One region of the Exiguobacterium sp. Helios genome, then DNA from elsewhere that is predicted to be linked to it. Evidence: riboswitches for the same ligand, from Rfam matches in the RefSeq annotation. Region 1 holds a riboswitch; each other region holds the start of a gene.
The links. A riboswitch is a leader RNA that binds a small molecule or an ion and turns the genes downstream of it on or off. The one in region 1 is predicted to bind S-adenosylmethionine.
Positions count from the first base shown of each region.

Region 2: linked by a shared signal. The riboswitch ahead of metK (methionine adenosyltransferase) and the one ahead of HNY42_RS00845 (LLM class flavin-dependent oxidoreductase) in region 1 are both predicted to bind S-adenosylmethionine.
Region 3: linked by a shared signal. The riboswitch ahead of HNY42_RS00165 (Na+/H+ antiporter NhaC family protein) and the one ahead of HNY42_RS00845 (LLM class flavin-dependent oxidoreductase) in region 1 are both predicted to bind S-adenosylmethionine.
Region 4: linked by a shared signal. The riboswitch ahead of mtnK (S-methyl-5-thioribose kinase) and the one ahead of HNY42_RS00845 (LLM class flavin-dependent oxidoreductase) in region 1 are both predicted to bind S-adenosylmethionine.

Region 1 covers NZ_CP053557.1:156,627-161,876, forward strand. The annotation lists gene HNY42_RS00830 (NUDIX domain-containing protein) at 1-94, shown strand, start outside; gene HNY42_RS00835 (SRPBCC family protein) at 161-619, opposite strand; gene HNY42_RS00840 (ATP-grasp domain-containing protein) at 722-1,669, opposite strand; gene HNY42_RS00845 (LLM class flavin-dependent oxidoreductase) at 1,666-2,724, opposite strand; SAM riboswitch class I at 2,798-2,903, opposite strand; gene HNY42_RS00850 (DUF975 family protein) at 3,023-3,661, opposite strand; gene HNY42_RS00855 (DUF2325 domain-containing protein) at 3,732-4,997, opposite strand; gene HNY42_RS00860 (DUF817 domain-containing protein) at 5,088-5,250, opposite strand, start outside.
Region 2 covers NZ_CP053557.1:2,532,028-2,537,277, reverse strand. The annotation lists gene HNY42_RS13180 (EAL and HDOD domain-containing protein) at 1-549, shown strand, start outside; gene pckA (phosphoenolpyruvate carboxykinase (ATP)) at 607-2,175, opposite strand; SAM riboswitch class I at 2,408-2,534, shown strand; gene metK (methionine adenosyltransferase) at 2,662-3,870, shown strand; gene HNY42_RS13165 (GNAT family N-acetyltransferase) at 4,008-4,493, shown strand; gene HNY42_RS13160 (alpha/beta fold hydrolase) at 4,577-5,250, shown strand, end outside.
Region 3 covers NZ_CP053557.1:17,640-22,889, reverse strand. The annotation lists gene HNY42_RS00175 (aldo/keto reductase) at 1-549, opposite strand, end outside; gene HNY42_RS00170 (hypothetical protein) at 707-907, shown strand; gene HNY42_RS00165 (Na+/H+ antiporter NhaC family protein) at 951-2,258, opposite strand; SAM riboswitch class I at 2,337-2,440, opposite strand; gene HNY42_RS00160 (metal ABC transporter solute-binding protein, Zn/Mn family) at 2,509-3,471, opposite strand; gene HNY42_RS00155 (alpha/beta hydrolase) at 3,650-4,609, shown strand; gene HNY42_RS00150 (histidine phosphatase family protein) at 4,661-5,250, shown strand, end outside; gene HNY42_RS00145 (YwpF family protein) at 5,248-5,250, opposite strand, start outside.
Region 4 covers NZ_CP053557.1:689,161-694,410, reverse strand. The annotation lists gene HNY42_RS03665 (sugar ABC transporter substrate-binding protein) at 1-523, opposite strand, end outside; gene mtnA (S-methyl-5-thioribose-1-phosphate isomerase) at 543-1,592, opposite strand; gene mtnK (S-methyl-5-thioribose kinase) at 1,589-2,758, opposite strand; SAM riboswitch class I at 2,837-2,939, opposite strand; SAM riboswitch class I at 3,148-3,249, shown strand; gene HNY42_RS03650 (2,3-diketo-5-methylthiopentyl-1-phosphate enolase) at 3,330-4,520, shown strand; gene HNY42_RS03645 (2-hydroxy-3-keto-5-methylthiopentenyl-1-phosphate phosphatase) at 4,517-5,176, shown strand; gene HNY42_RS03640 (methylthioribulose 1-phosphate dehydratase) at 5,173-5,250, shown strand, end outside.

The sequences.
Region 1 (5,250 bases):
GGGAGACCAAGTTCTGACCGGAGTGAGATGGATGCTACTTTCGGAGATGACCGCCGATCGACAAGTCGCAAAAATTTTAACAGCTTTAGGATAAGACATACTCTTTTTTGTAAAACCAAACGAAAGGCATCTGCTCCAGTCGAGTAGATGCCTTTATTGATCATGTACGCATTTGACTTGCCTCTTCTTCCACACGACGGAGTAACCCTTGCACGATTTTTTCCGTTTCCCGTTCGCCGCCAAGCGACAGCAGGCTTCGTCCGACGAAATTCGCCCCTTCGTTTTTCCCGGTATAAATCAGCTGACAACTTTTTTCGTCGAGCCGCTTCAACGTAAAGGTCATCTCGAGCTTAAAGATTTTGGCAAGCGTAAATCCAATCGTATTTTGTTTGAAATCCGGTTGATTTGTATAGGCAAAATCCGTCACGATATATGTCTCGAGGCGATTCCCCTGCATATACGTTTGCCGGTATGTCGAACCGACGACACCCGGTTTCCGTTCGATCACATCGTGCTGGACGACACCTGGAATCAGGCGTTGTAACCGATCGTGATCAAAGATATGCCAGGCTTCCTCGATTGGAACATCCAGTCTCTTTTCTTCATGCCACGTTACCATCCCAACACCTCCTTTTACTGAAAAATACCCTGATGTGTGCAGTTCTAACTTCAGACTACACACATGCAGGGTATTTGGCTTATTTTAATCGGTCCGTGATGATTATTTTACAGTCTGACGTTCAAGGGCCGCACCGAGGAACTTCGCCAGTTCGAGCATGCCGAACTTACCGGCAGCTGCTTCCGCGTCTGAATTGTAATTCGTATTCGTATTGACGTCATACGTATAGATTGTTCCATCCGCATCCTTGATGAACTCGATGCCGGCGACCGCGATCTGGTTCGCTTGCAGGAAGGCTTCATACTTTTGAATGATCGGATCATTAAATCCGTCGACGACTTTAAACTTCATCGGTGTTTGTGGGGCATCTTCCCCGACCGGGCAGAACAAGTCGTCAATGACACAGGCATCTGCCGGGCACAGTTCAAATCCTTCTGATGTGTCGACCTGGACAGCATAAACAAACTTCCCGCCGACGAACTCACAGCGCGTGATGTACGGTTCCGGTGCCTGGATATATTCTTGAATCAGCGTGATCCCGTCGACCGGTTCATCAAACGTTGGTCCATCAAGATATGTCTCAAGTGCTTCGATCGAATGGAACAACTGGACACCAAGTCCTTTTCCGGCACGGTTGTGTTTCGTGATAAACGAGGACACGCCGATGTTTTTCGCCGCTTCGACGATTTGATCACGCCCGACGGCAGCTGTCGTTTTCGGAACCCGGATACCGGCTTTTCGAAGGGCCGTATACTGATTGATTTTACTCACTTCAAGACGCAAGGCACGTGTTCCGTTAAAGACAGTCCGGTCGTGTTCCTCTAGCCACGCGAGTACCCCTTCCGTCAGTTCCGGGGCGTAGCGGTGCCCGCGCGTATGCGACGACGCACTCATCCGGCTGTAGAAGACGCCTTCTGGCGGGACTTCATCAAGCGGGACCTGTCCTTCATCGAGATGCCACTGTTCATACGGCAACTCCAGTTCCTCGAGTCGTTTAATTAAATGGTCCGTCCATTCCTGGTTTTCGTGTAAGATATGAATTTTTGTCATTTGGTTTGACCTACCTTTCGTTTTTCTTCGACAAGCGGCATGACGTCGCGCGCGAAGCGTTCCATTTCTTCCAGTTGTGGTGAAAATTGAAGTAATAATAAGGAGACACCCACCTGCTCAAACGCAAGAATCCGTTCGGCAATCTGTTCCGGTGTTCCAATCAAATCAGGACGGAGTCCGCGGTTCGAGACCGAATAATCGTTCCGTTTTACCTGCTGTTCGAGTTGTGATTTGCTGACGAAGTCGTCGTACCCGGCGTATCCGGCACTGTCTTCCTTGACGTCCGTAATTCGTTGCCATTCTTGAATAGCCTCTTCTTCCGTATCGCGGCAGATGATATAAGCAGCCAATCCAAAACTTTCAAGCGGCGGTTGCCCTGTCGCTTGTCGGCGCGCCTTCATATCCTCAATCTTAACGGACACTTCTTCCACTGTTCCGCCGTGCATGACATAAGCGTCACAATGATTGACGATGGTTTGTTTGCCGGCTTCACTTTCCCCGCCTGCGTACAACTTGATGCCCGGTCGTTGAACCGGCTTCGGATGCAGTTGCGTCTTCTCGAGCGTATAGTAGTTCCCGTCGAAGCTGTACGGCGAAGCATCTGCCCATAATCCTTTCATGATCGTGACAAACTCTTCCGTCCGCGCGTAGCGTTCGTCGTGAGCTGTGAAGATCCCGTTGTATTGCCGCGCTTCTTCTTCCCACCAGGCAGAGACGACGTTTAACGTAAAGCGCCCGTGGCTAAGTTGATCGATGTTTGCTGCCATCTTCGCGGTCGTCGCCGGATTATGGAACCCCGGACGGACCGCTGTCATGATTTCCAGTCGTTCCGTCGTCGCGGCAATCGCCGCTGCCGTCGTCCAGGCTTCAAGACTTGGTGCTTCAAGTCCTTTGATGTCATTTAAGTTCAATTCCGCAATCAAGGTCGTTGAAAACCCGATTTGTTCAGCCGTTTGTGCGACCTGTTTCGCATAATCGAATGTCGCCGGCATCTGTTCGTCCTCGACATTCCGTAACCATCCGCCAAAAATCGGTAACCAAAATCCATACTCCATCCGTCATATCCCCCTTGTAAAAAAAAGTCGCTCTTCTCGAAAATCGAAAAGAGCGACGGATTAATCATGTCTGCTCTTATCTGTAAAGGAAAAGATTCCTTTAGGAAGTAGCACCTTCCGCTGCTAGCGGGGTTGCTGAAGTGTCTTCGGGCCATTCCCTCGACTTCTCTTGATAAGAATTATTGGAATTATCGTACACTTTTTAGCAGAGTAAAGCAATCATTAAACCTTGTTTTCCAATCGGAATTAAAAAGATATTCAAAAAAAGGACGAGAGCTAAGCTCTCATCCTCCTCGTCTTAATATGGGGCAACAAACGTCGATTGTTCGACGGGTGCTTCTTCGCCGCGGATCCGATCATAGAATTTTGCAAGCGTGACGCTGACGTAAGGAATAATCCACAAGAATCCGATTCCGATCGTAATCAATCCAAGGAAAAACCAGCCGATGAACGATAGAATCAACAGGAAAGCTTCCATTTTGTGTCCATCCATCATTTGACGTGACCGGGTGATTGCTTCCAATACACCAATCGAAGGTTCATCCCGCAAAATGTAGTAAGTTAACATATACGAAAATGATTTGATAATGGCCGGTACAACCAATAACAATGCCCATAGGAACAAGAATACAAATTGGACGATTGAAAGCAGGACAACTTTTATGAAATATTTATAGGGCTCAAATAAATCACTGATTTTTGTTTGTTCTCCCCGTGCGATAGAAAGTGAGAACCAGACCCATCCTGCACCAAGTGGGAGTAATAAGATCGTTGCAATCAATCCGAGGAAGTCAATCGTCTGGAAAGGTTCGTCATAATCAGACGACAGTAGTTCCGGAATGACTTGCAGAATTGCGAATAATAAAAACATCAAGACCGTAAAGCCCCAACGACCGCTTAATGCTTCCTTTGCTGATTTTTTTAATTGTGATGACATGAATATGATCCTCCTCAAAATAAGTTCTATCTCTATTTACGGCTCATGAAGAGAGGAGTTTCACCTTTTTTCAGGATTTTCCTGTTTTTAACTGATTTAAGCGTGCTTTTTCAAGTTGGCGCTGGCATGCCGTATACAACGAACGTCGTCCGTCGAGCCGCTCCATCGCAAACGGAATATCATGTTTCTTCGCCTGCGCGATGACGTGTGCTGAAGCCGCATGGGATACACGGCTCGTGATGACGACAATCGCATCGGTCTTTTTCGCGAGACTGGCAATCTTCTTCGCTGATTGGGCATCACCCGACAGATGGATCAACTCGATACCTGTTTTTTCGAAAAATGTCCGATAGACCGGTGCTTGCTGTTCATTGCCGACGATGACCAGCCGCATGCTTTCAAATGGTGCAAAATCAAGTGGTTCCTTATCGAGGAAGTCGATGGGCTGCCCCGGTACGGACGTCGTGACGAGTGGTGTCAACGGTCGGGATTTCTTTTCACGAATCCGGCGCGTTTTCTGTTCCTGTTTTACTTTCGATTTTCGTTTCATTTGCTTCAGATAGCATCCCGACTTTTTGACGGCTGATTCGTGAGTCGGTTCAACTGACGAAGGCCCTGGTGCTGTTGGATCGTTTGACGTCTCTAACAGTTGTACTGTCGGCTCTTGATATTGGAACGCATATTTCCAGGCAATCGTCAGTGTTTCAGGACGACCTTTCCACATGACGAGATCGACGAGCTGTCCTTCTTTCAGATGGAAGAAGCGCATGTCTTCAAGTGGTGTCGCATAGTAAAAAGGTTTTCCCGTCTCATCCTTTAATGCTCCTTCGACCGTCGATTCAATGATACCGTGATTTTTAACGATACATTTTTCAAAAACGATTCGTTCCGACAGTGGCTTCATCCGGTCAGTCGCGACAACAGCCATCACTTCAAGTGTCGTCCGGCGGGAGTCCTGATGTACGACTTGGACACGGATTTCCATTCCATGTTCGAGATTCCATTGCCGGATTTCTGTTTCCGAGATATGACTGTTCGGCCATTCCCGTAAAGAACCATCTTTTAATTCACGGACAAACGTATAGGCGTAACGTTGTTCGATGACAGGATTGATCTGTGCTGGAGGAATGACAGATTGTTCGAATGTGACGTCTTCTTCTGTTTCGTTCCACGTGAAGTCCAACTTTTCAGAAGGTGTATAGTAACGCGACATCTGCACCCATTCATCGATTCCCCGGATTTCCTCGAGCAGTAAATCCCATTCTTCCGCCGTTTCGACTACTTGCATTTTACCGGCGACCAACGCCTTCGCCCGTTCCACGATTTGTTGCATCATCTTCAACAACCCCTTTGCTTTTTTTCAACTATAGCAAGGGACTTTCGTGTAGGTTGGTCAAAAAAAGACCGGGTTATTTTTTTGATAAGGTTATGATTTGATTTCGATTGACGGATCACCGAGCCGGTATTTTTCGACGGAAACAATCAAAATCGTGATGATGACAAGTAAAAACCAGGACGATAATTTCCCGAAGTCGACCAGCTCCCATCCATCCTGCTGATTCGGATACACCCAACCCTTAAAAAAGGTC
Region 2 (5,250 bases), 670 kb from region 1:
GTACAAGTACTGCAATTAATCAATTCTCCGGGAATCGGTCTTCGGAACACCGTCAGTTCCGTCCGACAAGCGATTTCCTTACTTGGATTTTCGCAATTAAAGAGCTGGATTTCGTTAATCGTTTTGCGTGAAATGAAACTCGCAAGTCCGTACAGGTGGTCGGATGAATTGTTACGTTCATCTTTGCATTGTGCAAAGCTGTGTGAACTGTTTGCGACGGAAACGAAGACCTTGAAAGCAGAGAGCGCTTATATGATTGGATTACTGTCTCATATTGATGCATTACTCTCAGTCGATATTGATGAAATCATTGATCAGCTTCCGATTGAACCGGCTTTGAAAAACGTCTTACAAGGTGATGATCATCCGTTTCGGGATTGCCTGCTCCTTGCGATCAGCGCAGACCGGGGAGAGTTCGAACGGTTCGAGATGCTGAGCAATCGATTCGGGATTGCGAAGCACCGCGCTTATGAATTATTAAAAGAAAGCCAAGTTTGGCTTTCTCAAAAAGAGCTTCATTTACAAGATAAGACAGATTCAATCGTCTAACATAAAAGGTTGAGCATCCGTTAAGGAGCTCAACCTTTTTGGTATCATCAATCATTTTTAAACGCGGGGACCGGCTGCTTTGATGGCATCCGTCGCACTTTCGAAACGTGCAAAGTTCTGCGTGAACTTTTGCGCGAGTGCAGTCGCTTGTTGTTCGTAAACAGATGAATCCGCCCATACCTTGACCGGATTGAGTAAATCAGTCGGAACACCGGGTACTTCAATCGGCATATGCAGACCGAAAATCGGATGTTCTTCTGTCGGGATGTCTGCGAGCAGGCCGTTGACGGCTGCATTGACCATCGTCCGTGTATACGAAAGTTTCATCCGGCTGCCGGTACCATAAGCCCCACCGGTCCAACCGGTGTTGACGAGATAAACGGTGACGCCGTGGCGATCAATCAGTTCCCCGAGCATCGTCGCATATTTTTCTGGAATCAACGGCAGGAACGGGGAACCGAAGCAGGTCGAAAACGTTGCTTCCGGTTCCGTGACACCACGCTCTGTGCCGGCAAGTTTAGATGTATAACCTGACAAGAAGTGATACATCGCTTGTTCTTTTGTCAGTTTACTGATCGGAGGCAGTACACCGTAAGCATCTGCTGTCAGGAAGACAATCGTTTTCGGATGACCGGCGCGTGACGGGATGGCGATATTCTCGATTGCTGTGATCGGGTAAGCCGCACGCGTATTTTCCGTCAGTGAGGTATCATCATAATCCGGAATCCGGGTGTCGTCGAGGACGACGTTTTCAAGAACGGTTCCGAAGCGGATGGCGTCAAAGATTTGTGGTTCTTTTTCGCGTGACAAGTTGACCGTTTTCGCATAGCAGCCACCTTCGATGTTGAAGACACCGTCATGGGACCAACCGTGTTCATCGTCGCCGATCAATTGACGGCTCTCATCTGCAGACAGTGTGGTCTTACCAGTCCCGGATAGTCCGAAGAATAACGCGACATCCCCTTCGTGTCCAACGTTAGCGGAACAGTGCATCGACAACACTTCTTGTTGTGGTAAGAGATAGTTCATGACCGAGAAAATTGATTTTTTAATTTCTCCGGCGTACTCTGTACCACCGATCAAGACAATACGGTGTTCGAAAGACATCGCGATGAATGTCTCCGAGTTTGTCCCGTCGACCGCCGGATCCGCTTTAAAATGTGGTGCGTAGACGACCGTAAATGGTTCAAAGGCCGCAACCGTAGGATATTCGCGTAAGAATAGCTGTTTCGCAAACAAATTATGCCAAGCATATTCGGTTACGACGCGCACTGGAAGGGTGAAATGCGTATCGGCACCAGCAGCAGCTTCTGTGTAGTAAAGTTGATCTGCTTCGTTCATATAACGAAGAACTTTTTGTAACAGTTGCTCGAATTTGTCCGATTCCATTGGTTGATTGACATGACCCCAATCGATATGCATCTCACACGATTGATCACGGACGATGAACTTGTCTTTCGGTGAACGACCTGTAAATTTCCCCGTTTCTACAGACAAAGCACCATTTTCTGCAAGAACTCCTTCTTTGTTGCGAATCGCATGTTCGACTAGTTCAGCAACGGACAGTTGTTTGAACACATGCTCCTTCTTGAGTAGCTCTTCGATATTCAGGACCGTCATCGGCATCCTGACCCCACCTTTCCCCTACGTTGGTTTTAGCTCTACTATTAGTGTGGCACATTTATTATATATGACATACTAATGATAGGGCAATCATTTTCCTGCGCTGATTTCTATTTATCTGGAAACGCTTTCAGCATTAACAGTTTAACATCTCTTCCGAAATTTTTCGACTAGAAATTAAAACGTTGCTTGACAGAGTGAGCACAAGTTTATATCATGTAATTCGTAACGGATACTCTTATTCTGAGCAGGTGGAGGGAACAAGGCCCGAAGAAACCCGGCAACCGTCTTATATTAATTTCATCATTAATGTAGGAAAAGGTGCTCTCCTGAAGCGAAGTAAACACTTCGAACGATAAGAGGGTAAAGGAAGAACGCACAACCTTTCCCTGACCATTTTTGGACATGGAAAGGTTTTTTTCATTTTACCGTCCCACTCAACTAGGGGAAATGAGTACACCGTCAAATTCTTTTTTGGGAGGGTCAAACATGACAAACCTTAATCGCCGACTATTTACGTCGGAATCAGTAACTGAAGGTCACCCGGATAAAATCTGTGACCAGATTTCGGATTCAATTTTGGATGCAATTCTTGCAGCCGATCCAAACGCACGTGTTGCGGCAGAAACTTCTGTCACGACAGGACTCGTATTAGTAGCTGGAGAAATCACGACATCAACTTACGTGGATATCCCGAAAGTCGTTCGTGAAACTATTCGTGAAATCGGCTATACACGCGCTAAATACGGTTTCGATGCAGACACTTGTGCTGTATTGACATCAATCGATGAGCAGTCAGCAGACATCGCTCTCGGTGTGGACCAAGCGCTTGAAGCACGCGAAGGAAACATGTCCGATGAAGAAATCGATGCGATCGGAGCAGGAGACCAAGGTCTGATGTTCGGTTATGCAACGAAAGAAACACCGGAACTCATGCCACTTCCAATCTCGCTTTCACACAAACTGGCTCGTCGTTTGGCAGAGGTCCGCAAAACGGGGCAACTCGATTACCTCCGTCCGGATGGTAAAACGCAAGTTACGGTTGAATACAACGAGAACAATGAACCTGTTCGCGTCGATACAATCGTCATCTCGACACAACATGCAGAAGAAGTGACGCTTGAGCAAATTCAAGCTGATCTGAAAGAACATGTCATCGCACCGGTCATCCCGGCAGAGTACATCGATGCAGACACAAAATTCTTCATCAACCCGACTGGTCGTTTCGTCATCGGCGGACCACAAGGAGATGCAGGGTTGACAGGTCGTAAAATCATCGTTGATACGTATGGCGGATATGCACGTCACGGCGGTGGAGCGTTCTCTGGTAAAGATCCAACGAAAGTCGACCGTTCAGCTGCTTACGCAGCACGTTATGTCGCGAAAAACCTGGTTGCATCTGGTCTTGCGGACAAAGCAGAAGTTCAACTTGCTTACGCAATCGGTGTGGCGCACCCGGTTTCAATCGCAGTCGATACGTTCGGTACAGGAAAACTTCCTGAAGCGCAACTAGTTGAATTAATCGCAGAAAACTTTGATCTCCGTCCTGCAGGGATCATCAAGATGCTTGATCTCCGCCGTCCGATTTATCGTCAGACAGCAGCTTATGGTCACTTCGGTCGTACAGACATCGAATTACCATGGGAGCAAACAGATAAAGCCGCTACTCTTGAAGAGCAGGCAAAACGTTTCGCATAATCCTGAGTTCAGAAACTCCCTTTTAAGGGTGTTTCTGAACTTTTTTTGTTTCTCCGGAACTTTGCAGGGAAACGACTGAAATTTCTAGAAAAGGGTAAAAGAACATGAGCCTGTAAAAGGAAAAGGGGGATTTCGGTATGGAGATACGCGAAGCAGTTCCGGCTGATGCAGCACGCATTCATGATATTGCGCTCACGTCCTGGATGGACACATATGAGGAAATCTATTCAGAGCGTTCGAAAGCCCATTTCGTACAAGAAGCGTACCCGCAGGAAGAAGTGGTCCGAGCAATCCGGACAGCGGAAGAAGCACGTGGAGAATACTTCAATGTCGGACTGATCGACGGGGAAATCGTCGGTTTTATCCACGCCATCGATGTGGATGGAACGTGGGAAATCGTCCGGCTGTATGTCTTGCCGAAATACCAGCAAAACGGAATCGGACGCCGGCTGATCCGCGAACTGGAATTGCAAGGGGCGTCTCCGATTGAAGTGTATGTTGAATCCCGAAACTATAAAGCCCGTCACTTTTTGACTTCATACGGATTTAAGGAAATCAGCGAGACGACAGAGGAAGTCTTCGGACAGGTGGAACCTGTGACGCGACTACAACGTATATATTAAAGAAACGGAATCCGACTTAAGGCGGTTTGGCTGAAGTCGGATTTGTTGCATACTAAACAGATATCGAATGAAGAGGTGAGTTTGTGGTAGAACAACCAACCGGAGTGATCGTTCTTGTATATCCACTCCAATTACGTGCCCGGCCAAGTGAAGCACTGATTCGTGTCTTAGAGCACGAATATGAGGTCCTCTTGGTCGACGCACCCCGTCGTGTATCGTTTGAAGAACATCAACAGTTATTAAAAGAAGCACTACGCGAAGCCGGTAAGCGGAAATTACCGATTCATATCATTGCCTGCAGTATGGGAGCGCTTGTCGTCAACCGACTGCTTCAAGAATATGAGTTGCCGATGGCGAGCCTGACGTTTATCTCGCCGTTATTTGATTGGCACAATTCCAAGCAATTGGGAGGCGTCAAACAAGTCTTCGCGAGTGCCTTCGACCGGTTCCGTCCGGATGCTCCGCTTGGGACATTACCGTTCGGACAAAATAATGAGGATGCTGCTCGTCTCGGTGAACTGACGTACGCTGAATATCGTGAGATTGAAGAAGAAATTGTCATCCATGATGAAGAACGTAAGAAACTGCCGCGGGTCCAACTCGCTTGTTTTTATGCGCCGGACGATCAGTTTGCTGACGTCAAGTTGACGCTTGAGGTATGCCGGAAAATGGGTGGGGACCAGATTTATCTGCAACGTCTGCACGGGTTCCCGCACTTCAGTTTCGAACGCTTGAACACACGGTTTGCTGAAAAGTT
Region 3 (5,250 bases), 140 kb from region 1:
CCACGCTTCAACTTGAATGCTATGGTCCTGTAAATATTCATGCAGTTCGTGTTGCGGAAGTTGCGGATGAAGTTCGACCTGATTGATCATCGGTGTCATTAATCCTTCTTCAGCAAGTGTATCGAGGTGATGTTCTTTGAAGTTCGACACACCGATGGCTTTAATTTTCCCGGCTTCGTAAAGTTCAACCATCGCTTTCCATGCTTCGATATATCCTTCAACCGGCCAGTGGATCAGATAGAGATCAAGGTAATCGGTCTCGAGACGTTCAAGTGACTCGGCGAAAGCTTCTTTAGTGCGTCCGGCACGAATATCATCGTTCCATACTTTAGACGTTAAGAAGAGATCTTCACGGTTCACGCCGCTTTCTTTAATTCCTTTGGCGACACCACGTTCGTTTTTGTAAACGGCAGCCGTATCAATATGACGGTAACCGACACGAATGGCTTCTGCGACGGCAGCCGGTGCTTCCGTCTCTTCATCGACTTGCCAGACACCGAATCCGATTTGTGGAATTGTGACACCATTTGAAAGTTTTGCGTATTGCATGTGTATACTCCTCCTTTAATGAAACGAGAATATGGAATTGCTCGTTTAGTTTAGCATGAACAAGCAAGAACGTCCGTTTCAACGCTCAAGGGAGGAAAAAGCCGGTTAGAAAGCGAAAAGAGGAGGGTAAATCTATAAAGGAAACGAGGTGTATTTTATGAAACGATCTGTTAAAAACGTACCAAAAGGTGTTTGGGCCGGCCTTGCAGCCCTGTTAGGGACACAAGCGACATGTTTGTTCCTTGGTGCACGGAAGACAGGACGGAATCCGTGGATCTGGGGAGGCGCAGGACTGATTCAGTTCCCGCTTCCGGCGATTGCGTATTTTATTCTCAACCGCCAAGACCAGAAAAAATAAGTCAAAACAAGACCTATCGCAAAAGCGACGGGTCTTGTATTTTTTACGAAACATTTTTTTTACGCACATCAGCTGTTTTTCGACGCGGGAAGCCGAAGACGATGGCAAGAGATCCGCAAACGAAAAGCAGGAACGGATAAAACAGATAGGGAATCAGTTCCGGGGAAGCCGTTTTCGTTAATTCCGCTGCAATCAGCAACTGGGCTCCGTACGGGATGATTCCTTGGATACCGCACGAGAAGATATCGAGGATACTGGCGGATTTCTTCCGATCAATATCATACGTATCGGCGATTTCCGCAGCGAGTGGTCCGGCGACAAGAATCGAAATCGTATTGTTCGCTGTCGCGAGATTCGTTGCACTGACGAGTGCCGCCATACTGAATTCCGCGCCGCGGCGTTGTGAGATTTTCCGCGTCAGGATTTCTTTCAGATAAGCAATCCCGCCGTTAAAGGTGATCAGGCTGACGAGTCCGCCCATTAATAACGTCAAGATCGAAATTTCTGCCATCCCCATCAATCCTTCAGACATCGACAGGACGAAGCCGCTTAAGCCGAAGCTTCCGTCCATCATACCGATGATACCCGTCAAAACGGTTCCGCCGACTAAGACGAGGATGACGTTGACACCAAACAAGGCGAGGACGATGACAGACAGATACGGAATCAATTTATAAAACTCAAACGCTTTTGCTTCGACGACGTCTCCTGTACCTGAGACGAAAGCCAAGATGATGACCGTCAGGATTGCTGCCGGCAAGACGATCATGAAGTTGGTTCTGAATTTGTCGCGCATATTGGTTTTTTGCGTCCGGACTGCTGCGATCGTTGTATCGGAAATGAATGACAGGTTATCACCGAACATTGCACCGCCGACGACAGCTGCCGCGGCAATCGCAACATTGACACCTGTTGCTTCATGAATTCCGAGAGCAATCGGGGCAAGTGCGGCAATCGTACCGGTCGAAGTCCCCATCGCCATCGAGATGAAAGCAGCGATGATAAACAATCCACTCATTAAAAGAGAAGGCGGTAAAAATGTCAGCGACGCGTTGACGGTCGCTTCGATGGCGCCAATCGCATCGGCCGTTCCGGAAAAGGCACCGGCAAGTAAGAAAATAAAGACCATGATCATGATGTCCGGATTTCCGGCACCCGTTGCAATCCGTTCCACGGTTTGATTGATGCTGCCTTTCGTTGTGACCGCCGCAAAAATCAAGGCAATCAAAGCCGCAATCAGAATCGGGAATTTGTAGAAATCATCGTAAAAAATACCGGCACCGATAAAAAGAACTAAAAAGACAAGTAACGGTAGAAGTGCCCATTTGTTCGGTATAATCGTCTCGTTCATAAAACCACTCCTTTTCTACAAATACAAAAAAAGACTCCTTCGCAAGAAAGAAGGAGGTCTTTACTGAAAAAGACGCTCTTCTTATCTCTCAAGCCGCAGCTTGCTGGATTTGGCACAGTACGATTTAATCGTCCGCTGCCGAAACATCATCGGGCCAGTCCCTCCGTCTCTCGCGATAAAAAGAAGTCATTTAATTGTCTGAAATACGTTTTCTACCGTAACGTATCTTTTACTGCATGTCAACACTACTTCACTGAAGTGCTTGTTTGAGCGTCGTCACATTTTCATTCATCAAGTCAAAATACGAGGCATTCTGCTGTTCTTTCGTGACGGACTCCAGGTTGTGGATCGTAATCGCTTCGGCTCCGATTTCCTGTTGGATGACGCGGGCGACTTTAGGAGAAACCGTCTCCTCGAAAGCGATATACTTCAAGTCATGCAATTTGGCTTCTTTGACGAGAGCGGCCAGTTGCTTTTGGGAAGGCTCGTCCGACGGAGAGATGCCGGCAATCGGCAATTGCGAGAAACCGTATCGTTCGGCTAAATATCCGTAAGCGGCATGCGTGACGAGCAATTCTTTTTTCGAGCCCTTATCGACAGCCTGTTGCAGATTTTGATCGAGCTCATCTGCCTGCGTATCAAATTCAGCCAGGTTTTTTTCAAACGTCGCTTTTTTATCCGGTACTTCTTTTGCCAGTGCCGTCGAAATCGATTGGGCCATCATTTTGGCATTGTTCGGATCGAGCCAGACATGGGGATCGTATTTGCCGTGATCATGTTCTTCTTCCGCGTGTTCGTCAGCATGATCATCGTGTCCTTCATGTTCGTGAAGCGTGGCGTTGGCTTCGAGTAAGTCGATTCCTGTGCTTGTCTCGACGAAACGGACATCATTGCCTTTCAGACTGGCTTTGATTTTTTTCGAGTACGGTTCAAGCGTCGTACCGGTTAAGAGGAACAGATCGCCTTGTGCGATTTCTGTCAGTTGTTTAGACGTCGGCTCGTACGAGTGCGGATCGGCACCGGGAGGGACAATCATCTTGACGTCGATATCTGTTCCGCCAATTTCCTTGGCGATTGCCGCAGTAGCGAATGTCGATGTATACACCCGAAGCTTTTCAACGGTCGCATCTTGATTGGATTCGGAAGAACCGCAGGCAGCAAGAAAAGCAGCGCTGGCAAAGGCGACCGTGAAAGCTGAAAGTAATTTTTTCATATGAATAAACCCTCCAAAAATTATTAAAACGTAATTATTCCGATTTGAACCTTTTCACTATAACGAATCCAAAACGAAGCGTCAAGTATAAGTCGGGGAAGACGTTCGGCTTCTAAATAAATCGGGTAGATGACTAATAAGAGATCAGAAATCGAGAGTAAGCTTTGGAGGTGATGAGGTGAAACGGGAAACTGCTTGGCTGATGGGAGGGGCGGCAATTTTAACGACAGCCGCAGCCGGAGCGAGCATCTGGAACAACTATGGTGCTTTATTACGATGGACGGAACCGGCGCTTCCACTGTCGGAAGTCCAACTCGCACCCCGGACGATTTTGTTTAAAACCGTCAATCAGAAAGAACTGAAGTTGGATTTATATTATCCGCCGGGTGATGGTCCTTTCCCGGTCGCGATTTATGCGCACGGGGGAGCCTTCGTCAGAGGGAACCGGGATGACGTCTTTTGTTTTACGCCAATCGTGGAGCGTTTCCTGGAACTCGGCATCGCCGTTTGCAGTATCGATTATCGCTTGTTTGAGGACGGCAGTTATTTTCCGGATAATCTGGAAGACGTTCGGGATGCACTTTGTTTCTTAAATCAGGAAGCGAACGATTTACGGATTATGCGGGGACGCATGGTGTTGTGGGGAGACTCAGCCGGTGCCGCGTTAATGCTGACGACGGCACTTGCCCCGATGGAATTCATCGGCGAACAAACAGCCGAATGCCTCCTGTTGATCAGTGGTGTCATTGCCTTGTATCCTCCGACGAACTTCCTCCTGTTCAAGTTCATTCAAACGTGGATTGCCCATATTAAGTTTTACGGAGGAGGGCGGGACGAGTGGCGGGAACTCATGACACGTGTTTCGCCGGTAACACATTTGACAGCAGACTCACCGCCGATCATGTTGTTGCACGGAAAAAAAGATCCGATTGTCCCATTTACGCAAGCGCTCCACTTCGTTGAAAAGGGAGCCGATGTCGGAGCCGACGTCCGGCTGTTTTCCTTCCCGAACGGCACGCATTCCCTGGCGAGCTTTACCCAAACCGAAAATCCGTTGAAAATCGAGCGGTTACTGGAACGGATTGAGACGTTTAGTTGTCAGGTCCTGGCGTTGCCGCCCCGGGAGACCCTTCACTAAAAAAGAAAACATGATACAATCAGTGATATTTCTTTTGAAGGAGACAGTAAAATGACAGAAATTTGTTTAGTGCGTCATGGTCAAACGGATTGGAATTTAAACGAGCGGATTCAAGGACGAGAAGATATTCCGCTCAATGAGACAGGGCGATGGCAGGCTGGAATGAGCGCAGCTTACCTGGCGGAAGAAAAATGGGACGTCTTGATTTCAAGCCCCTTATCGCGGGCAGTCGAGACGGCAGAAATCATCGGACGTTCAATCGGGCTGGATGTAACGGAGACGGATGAACGGTTGGTCGAACGGGAGTTTGGAATGGCATCAGGACAGCCCGTCGCCGGAATCTATGAAGCAGTCCAAGCGAATGATACGGAACGTGTACCGGGACTTGAAACCGAACAGGAAATTCAGCAGCGGGTCTTTTCGGCAATTGAAGAATTGACAGAAAAATATCGGGGACAACGCCTGTTGATCGTCTGTCACTCGCATACGATCAAAGCGGCATTATCCTCGATTGATGATAGCTTCAGTTACCGGACACCGCTTAAGAATGCATGTGCGAACTATATTCGTTTCTCCAACCGGTATGAGATTGACCGGATCAATGTCGCGGATCATATCGTAGATCAAACGATACGTCCTTA
Region 4 (5,250 bases), 530 kb from region 1:
CGAACCACAGTTTGATGACCCGGACCGGCTGATCGTCTTTGACTTTCGTTACTTCATCGAGTGAAAGCTGTGCCAGTTTATGATCATCCTGGAACGTTTCCGTGATGCCTTTTAACGTCTGGTCCTTTTTCTTTGTCACTGTATCGAACGTCACGACTTTGATTCCTTTGTCGATTGCCGGTTTGATCATGTCGTAGGCATAATCCTCTTTTCCGTGCGAGATGATCAGTCCGTCATAATCCTGTTGGACGGCTTGGGCGACGAGTTCCTTGAATTTGACGTCATTGCCTTCCGAGATGAACGTGTTAACCTGAAAACCGAGCGCTTCCCCTTCCGAACGAGCTCCGTCCAAAAACTGTTTCGTATGGTCATCGGATGCCAGATTGCGGATAACGGCAATTTTGACGTCTCCCTGGACACTTTCCGGTACACCACTGATTTTTTTCGTCGGTGTCGCTTCGCTATTGGCGCAAGCAGCCAGCAAGACCGCCGGTGCAAGTACCGCAAATGCTAATTTTTTCATTTCGATCTCCCCAGTCTGTTTAACGTATTTGTTGTCCGATTGTCTGCTCGATCGTTTCGACGGACGGATGCTTGATGACTCCCAGTTCCGTAATGATTGCCGTGATCAATTCGTGCGGTGTCACGTCAAACGCCGGATTAAAGACGGCCACACCGGCCGGCGCCGTTGCTTTCCCTGCGAATTGCGTCACTTCACGGGCATCGCGTTCTTCAATCTCAATCTCGTCTCCCGACAAGCTCGTCAAATCAAAGGTCGAAAGGGGTGCCGCGACATAAAACGGAATCCCGAAAGCACGGGCCAGTAACGCCAGTTGAAACGTCCCGATTTTATTCGCGGTATCCCCGTTTCGGGTAATCCGGTCGGCACCGACGATGATGGCGGTGATGTTTTTTTCTTTGATGGTATGGGCGACCATATTATCGGTAATCAAGGTCACGTCAATACCGGCCCGTTGCAGTTCCCATGTCGTCAGACGCGCTCCCTGCAGTAACGGCCGCGTTTCCGATGCATAAACGGAGAGCAGAATTTCCTGTTCTTTCGCGAGATAAAACGGGGCAAGTGCCGTCCCGTAAGCCGCTGTCGCAATCGATCCGGCATTACAAATCGTCAGAACCCGGTCACCGGACTCAAATAATTCCAATGCGTGGATCCCGATTTGCCGGGATGTCTTGGCATCCGTTTCATACAGTTCGAGCGCCTTTTGTTCCAACCGTTTTGGTAACTCGGCAAGCGCCGTACTCGAGACAATAATTTGATTCAGCTCATCAAGCACGTTCCGCAAATTGACCGCCGTCGGCCGGGTTGCGAGCAATTGGGCCGACACCGTCAACAGTTCCTGTTTCGCTTCAGAAAGTGACCCTGTCGTCCGGCGGAATGCTTCCTGCACAAGGATGAAGCCGCCGAACAGGCTGATGGCCGGGGCACCGCGGACACGTAATTGTTTGATGGCGTCAATCGCTTGCGCCAAGTCATGGATAACCTCGTATCGTTCTTCTTCCGGGAGCCGGGTCTGATCCAAAATCGTCACCGTCCCGTTGTCATAGATGATGCTTTGGACGAATTGGCTCATCGGCTGAGTTCCTCCGTCAAATCGAAGTTCCGTAAATCGGTGAACGTCTTGCATTCGGTCCGGCGTTTGATCAATGCCACTCCAAGACGTAACGCATGACGTTTCCGCTCAAGTCGTTCCCCCGCGTCCGTGATGTTCTCGAGGTCCGCAACCGGTGCCAATCCAATCGTCCGCCGGATCAACTCACAACCGGCAAAGCCCAGTGCGTCCTGTAAAATCGTACTGAGGACATCGTCGACAAGTCCGCCCGCCGAACGGAACGGCTCTACCGCTTCGCGTTCCCATAATGCTTTGAACGTCGACGCAAAGGTCAGCCAAAACGTATCGATATCCTTCACCCGTCCATCCCGTAACTCGGCATAGTTTGGATACGCGGCAAAGCAGAGATGGGCGATGAATTGTCCGACATCAAAACCAAACGGTCCGTAAAAGGCGAACTCGGGATCGATGACTTTCGTTTCATCGGCTGAAGCAAAAATACTTCCGGTATGTAAGTCACCGTGCAATAATGCATCACCTTTTGTGATGAACAGTGTTTCCAGTTTCGCGACTTCGCGTTTCAGTTCTGCATCCTGCCATAACCGAACCGCTTCCGCTTCGAGGCCTGCTTCAATCGCATTCGTTTCCGCATCATAAAACGGGTCTGTGAAGATCAATTTTTCCGTGATATCACAGAGATCCGGATTGTAGTAGTTCCGCGCCACTTGTTTTTTCGCGACCGGTCCAAGCGCAAAATCCGACGTATAAAACAGTGTCCGCGCCAGGTACGAACCGATGTGTTCCGCGAGTAACGGATACTTTTCCCCTTCGAGCAAGCCGGTCCGGGCGATCGTTAAATGCGACAAATCCTCCATCACCGTAAACGCTTCTTCCTTGCTCGCATGGTAGACGTGCGGAACGAAAGGAACAGCGACTTTTGCGAATTCTTTTAAGGCCGATTGTTCAATCCAGGCCCGTTCGAGCGACAGCGGCCAGCTTTCCCCGACGACTTTCGCATATGGCAACGCCTGCTTTAAAATCAGCCGTTTTTCTCCTTCCTGAATCCGGAAAACGAGATTTAAATTCCCGTCCCCGATCTCTTCTGCCGTCACCGGTTCATTGCCGATTAATCCGAGTGTCCGGACCCGTTCAATCGCGTCCTGTACTGTAAATGCTTGGTATCCCATTCTGGTTTCCTCCTTGTTGATCACACGAAAAAACGCCTCTTTTCGTCAAAGAAAAGAGGCGCGGCAGAATACTCCGTCCTCTTATCTCTCAGACGAATGTCTGTTGGATGTAGCACCGTGCCGGATGGTCGGTTGCTGCGGCGTCTTCGGGCCAATTCCCTCTGCCAACTCACGATAAGAGTCATATGTAGTTGTCATGTGATTTGATGTTGATTTGAATACTACGTGCGTTGCTGGCCGTCTGTCAATTCCAATTTTTAGTGAAACGGATTCAAAAACGGAACCGTCTATAGAAGAAGTATTTTCAAAAAAATAAATTTTCAAAATATAGTTTGACAAGTGATGGATCTCATGTAAAAATTGCAATTAGATTTCACAATTTCATCCAATTCTTATCAAGAGCAGACGGAGGGACGAGCCCTACGATGTCGCAGCAACCGACCACTTGGCACGGTGCTAATTCTTGCAGCTAATACGCTGACAGATAAGAGTCCACGCGCAATTTTTCATGGTCTCTTGTCATTGACGAGGGACCATTTTTGTATTTTTCAATAAGGGAGAGACGATTCATATGGCGTACATTACCGCAACATACCAACTCGGAACGACCGATCAGTTGCCGAAACGGGCAGAGCAAATCGCGCTCGGTCTGACGGTCGGTTCATGGACCGATTTAAATCACTTGGAACAACAACAACTGGAATCCTTTAAAGGACAGGTCGTCCATACAGAAGAACATGACGGCAAAGGTTACATTACGATCCGTTATCCGGAACACAACGTCTCACGGGACTTTTCCGCTATCTTAACGACGGTCTTCGGTAAACTGTCGCTCGATGGACAAATCAAGTTAACCGACTTACAGCTTCCCCCGTCATTCACGAACGACTTTCCCGGTGCCAAATTCGGGATTGAAGGAGTCCGTCAATTGATTCAGGTCCATGACCGTCCCCTGTTGATGAGCATATTTAAAGGAGTCATCGGACGGGACCTCGTCTTTTTACGGGAACAACTCGAAGCACAGCTCGCGGGCGGCATCGATCTCGTTAAAGATGATGAGATTCTATACGACAATCCGTTGACGCCGGCACTCGACCGGGCACGGATCGGACGGGAAGTCCTCGACGCCCATTATGAACGCACCGGCAAACGGGCGCTTTATGCGATTACGTTAAGCGGTCCCGTCTTCGGCTTGAAGGAACAGGCAAAACGCCTGATTGAAGCAGGTGCCACGGCCTTCCTGCTCAACACGTTTACATACGGACTCGATGTCCTGCGCGAGTTGGCTGCCGATGCGGACATTTCCGTCCCGATTTTTAATCACCCGGCCTTAAGCGGTGCCTTGATCGCAAGTCCTGAATACGGTATTTCGGCTCCTGTTCTGCTTGGAACGTTACCCCGACTGGCCGGTGCTGACTTGACATTGTTCCCGTCTCCCTATGGTAACGTTGCACTCGCCAAAGATTTGGCCCGCGGGATCGCCGTTGAAGCGACGCGAATCGGAGAAACGAAGACGATTCTGCCGGTTCCGTCCGCCGGCATCCATCCCGGCCTCGTCGCTCAGCTCGTCCGTGATTTCGGTACCGATTCGGTCATCAATGCCGGAGGCGGCGTTCACGGTCATCCGCAAGGGGCAGCGGCCGGTGTCCTTGCATTCCGTCAGGCGCTCGACGCCGCACTGACCGGAGAATCGCTGACAAGTGCCGCAACGCGGCAGGAAGAATTACGGGTCGCCCTTGACGCCTGGGGGATCACGAAATGACGACTCGGATTTTATGTGACTTCGACGGCACGGTGACGGAACACGACAACATCATCGCCTTGATGAAAGAGTTTGCCCCGCAAGAAGCATTTGAACCATTAAAAAAAGGTGTGCTCGACCGTTCGCTGTCGATCCGGTCCGGGGTCGGACAGATGTTCCGATTGTTGCCCTCAGATCGAAAACAGGAGTATATCGATTTTTTGATTAATCGGGCAGTCATCCGTCCCGGCTTCGACACCTTACTCGCCTTTGCCAAATCAAACGGAATCGACTTTGCGATTGTCAGCGGCGGGATTGACTTTTTTGTCCAACCGATTCTTGCCGATTTACTGACAGATGAAACGATTTACTGCAACGGCAGTGACTTCAGTGAAGAGACGGTCCGGATTGAATGGCCACACGCTTGCGATGCGGCATGCAACAATCAATGCGGCTGTTGTAAAACGTCAATCGCCCGGAAGTTGAAGCAGGACGGCGATTCGATCATCGCAATCGGCGATTCCGTGACGGATTTTGAACTGGCGAAAAAGGCTGATCACGTCTATGCCCGGGATTATCTGATAACACTCTGTGAACAGCACGGTATTCCCTATACGCCGTTTGAAACGTTTTATGACATCGTCAAACACTTACAGACCACGGGGGTGCATGCATGACATTCTTGAAACGATACGAAGAACTCCGCGCCATCAAGCAGGAGTTCGCCGTACGCGACTGGTTTCCCGGCACG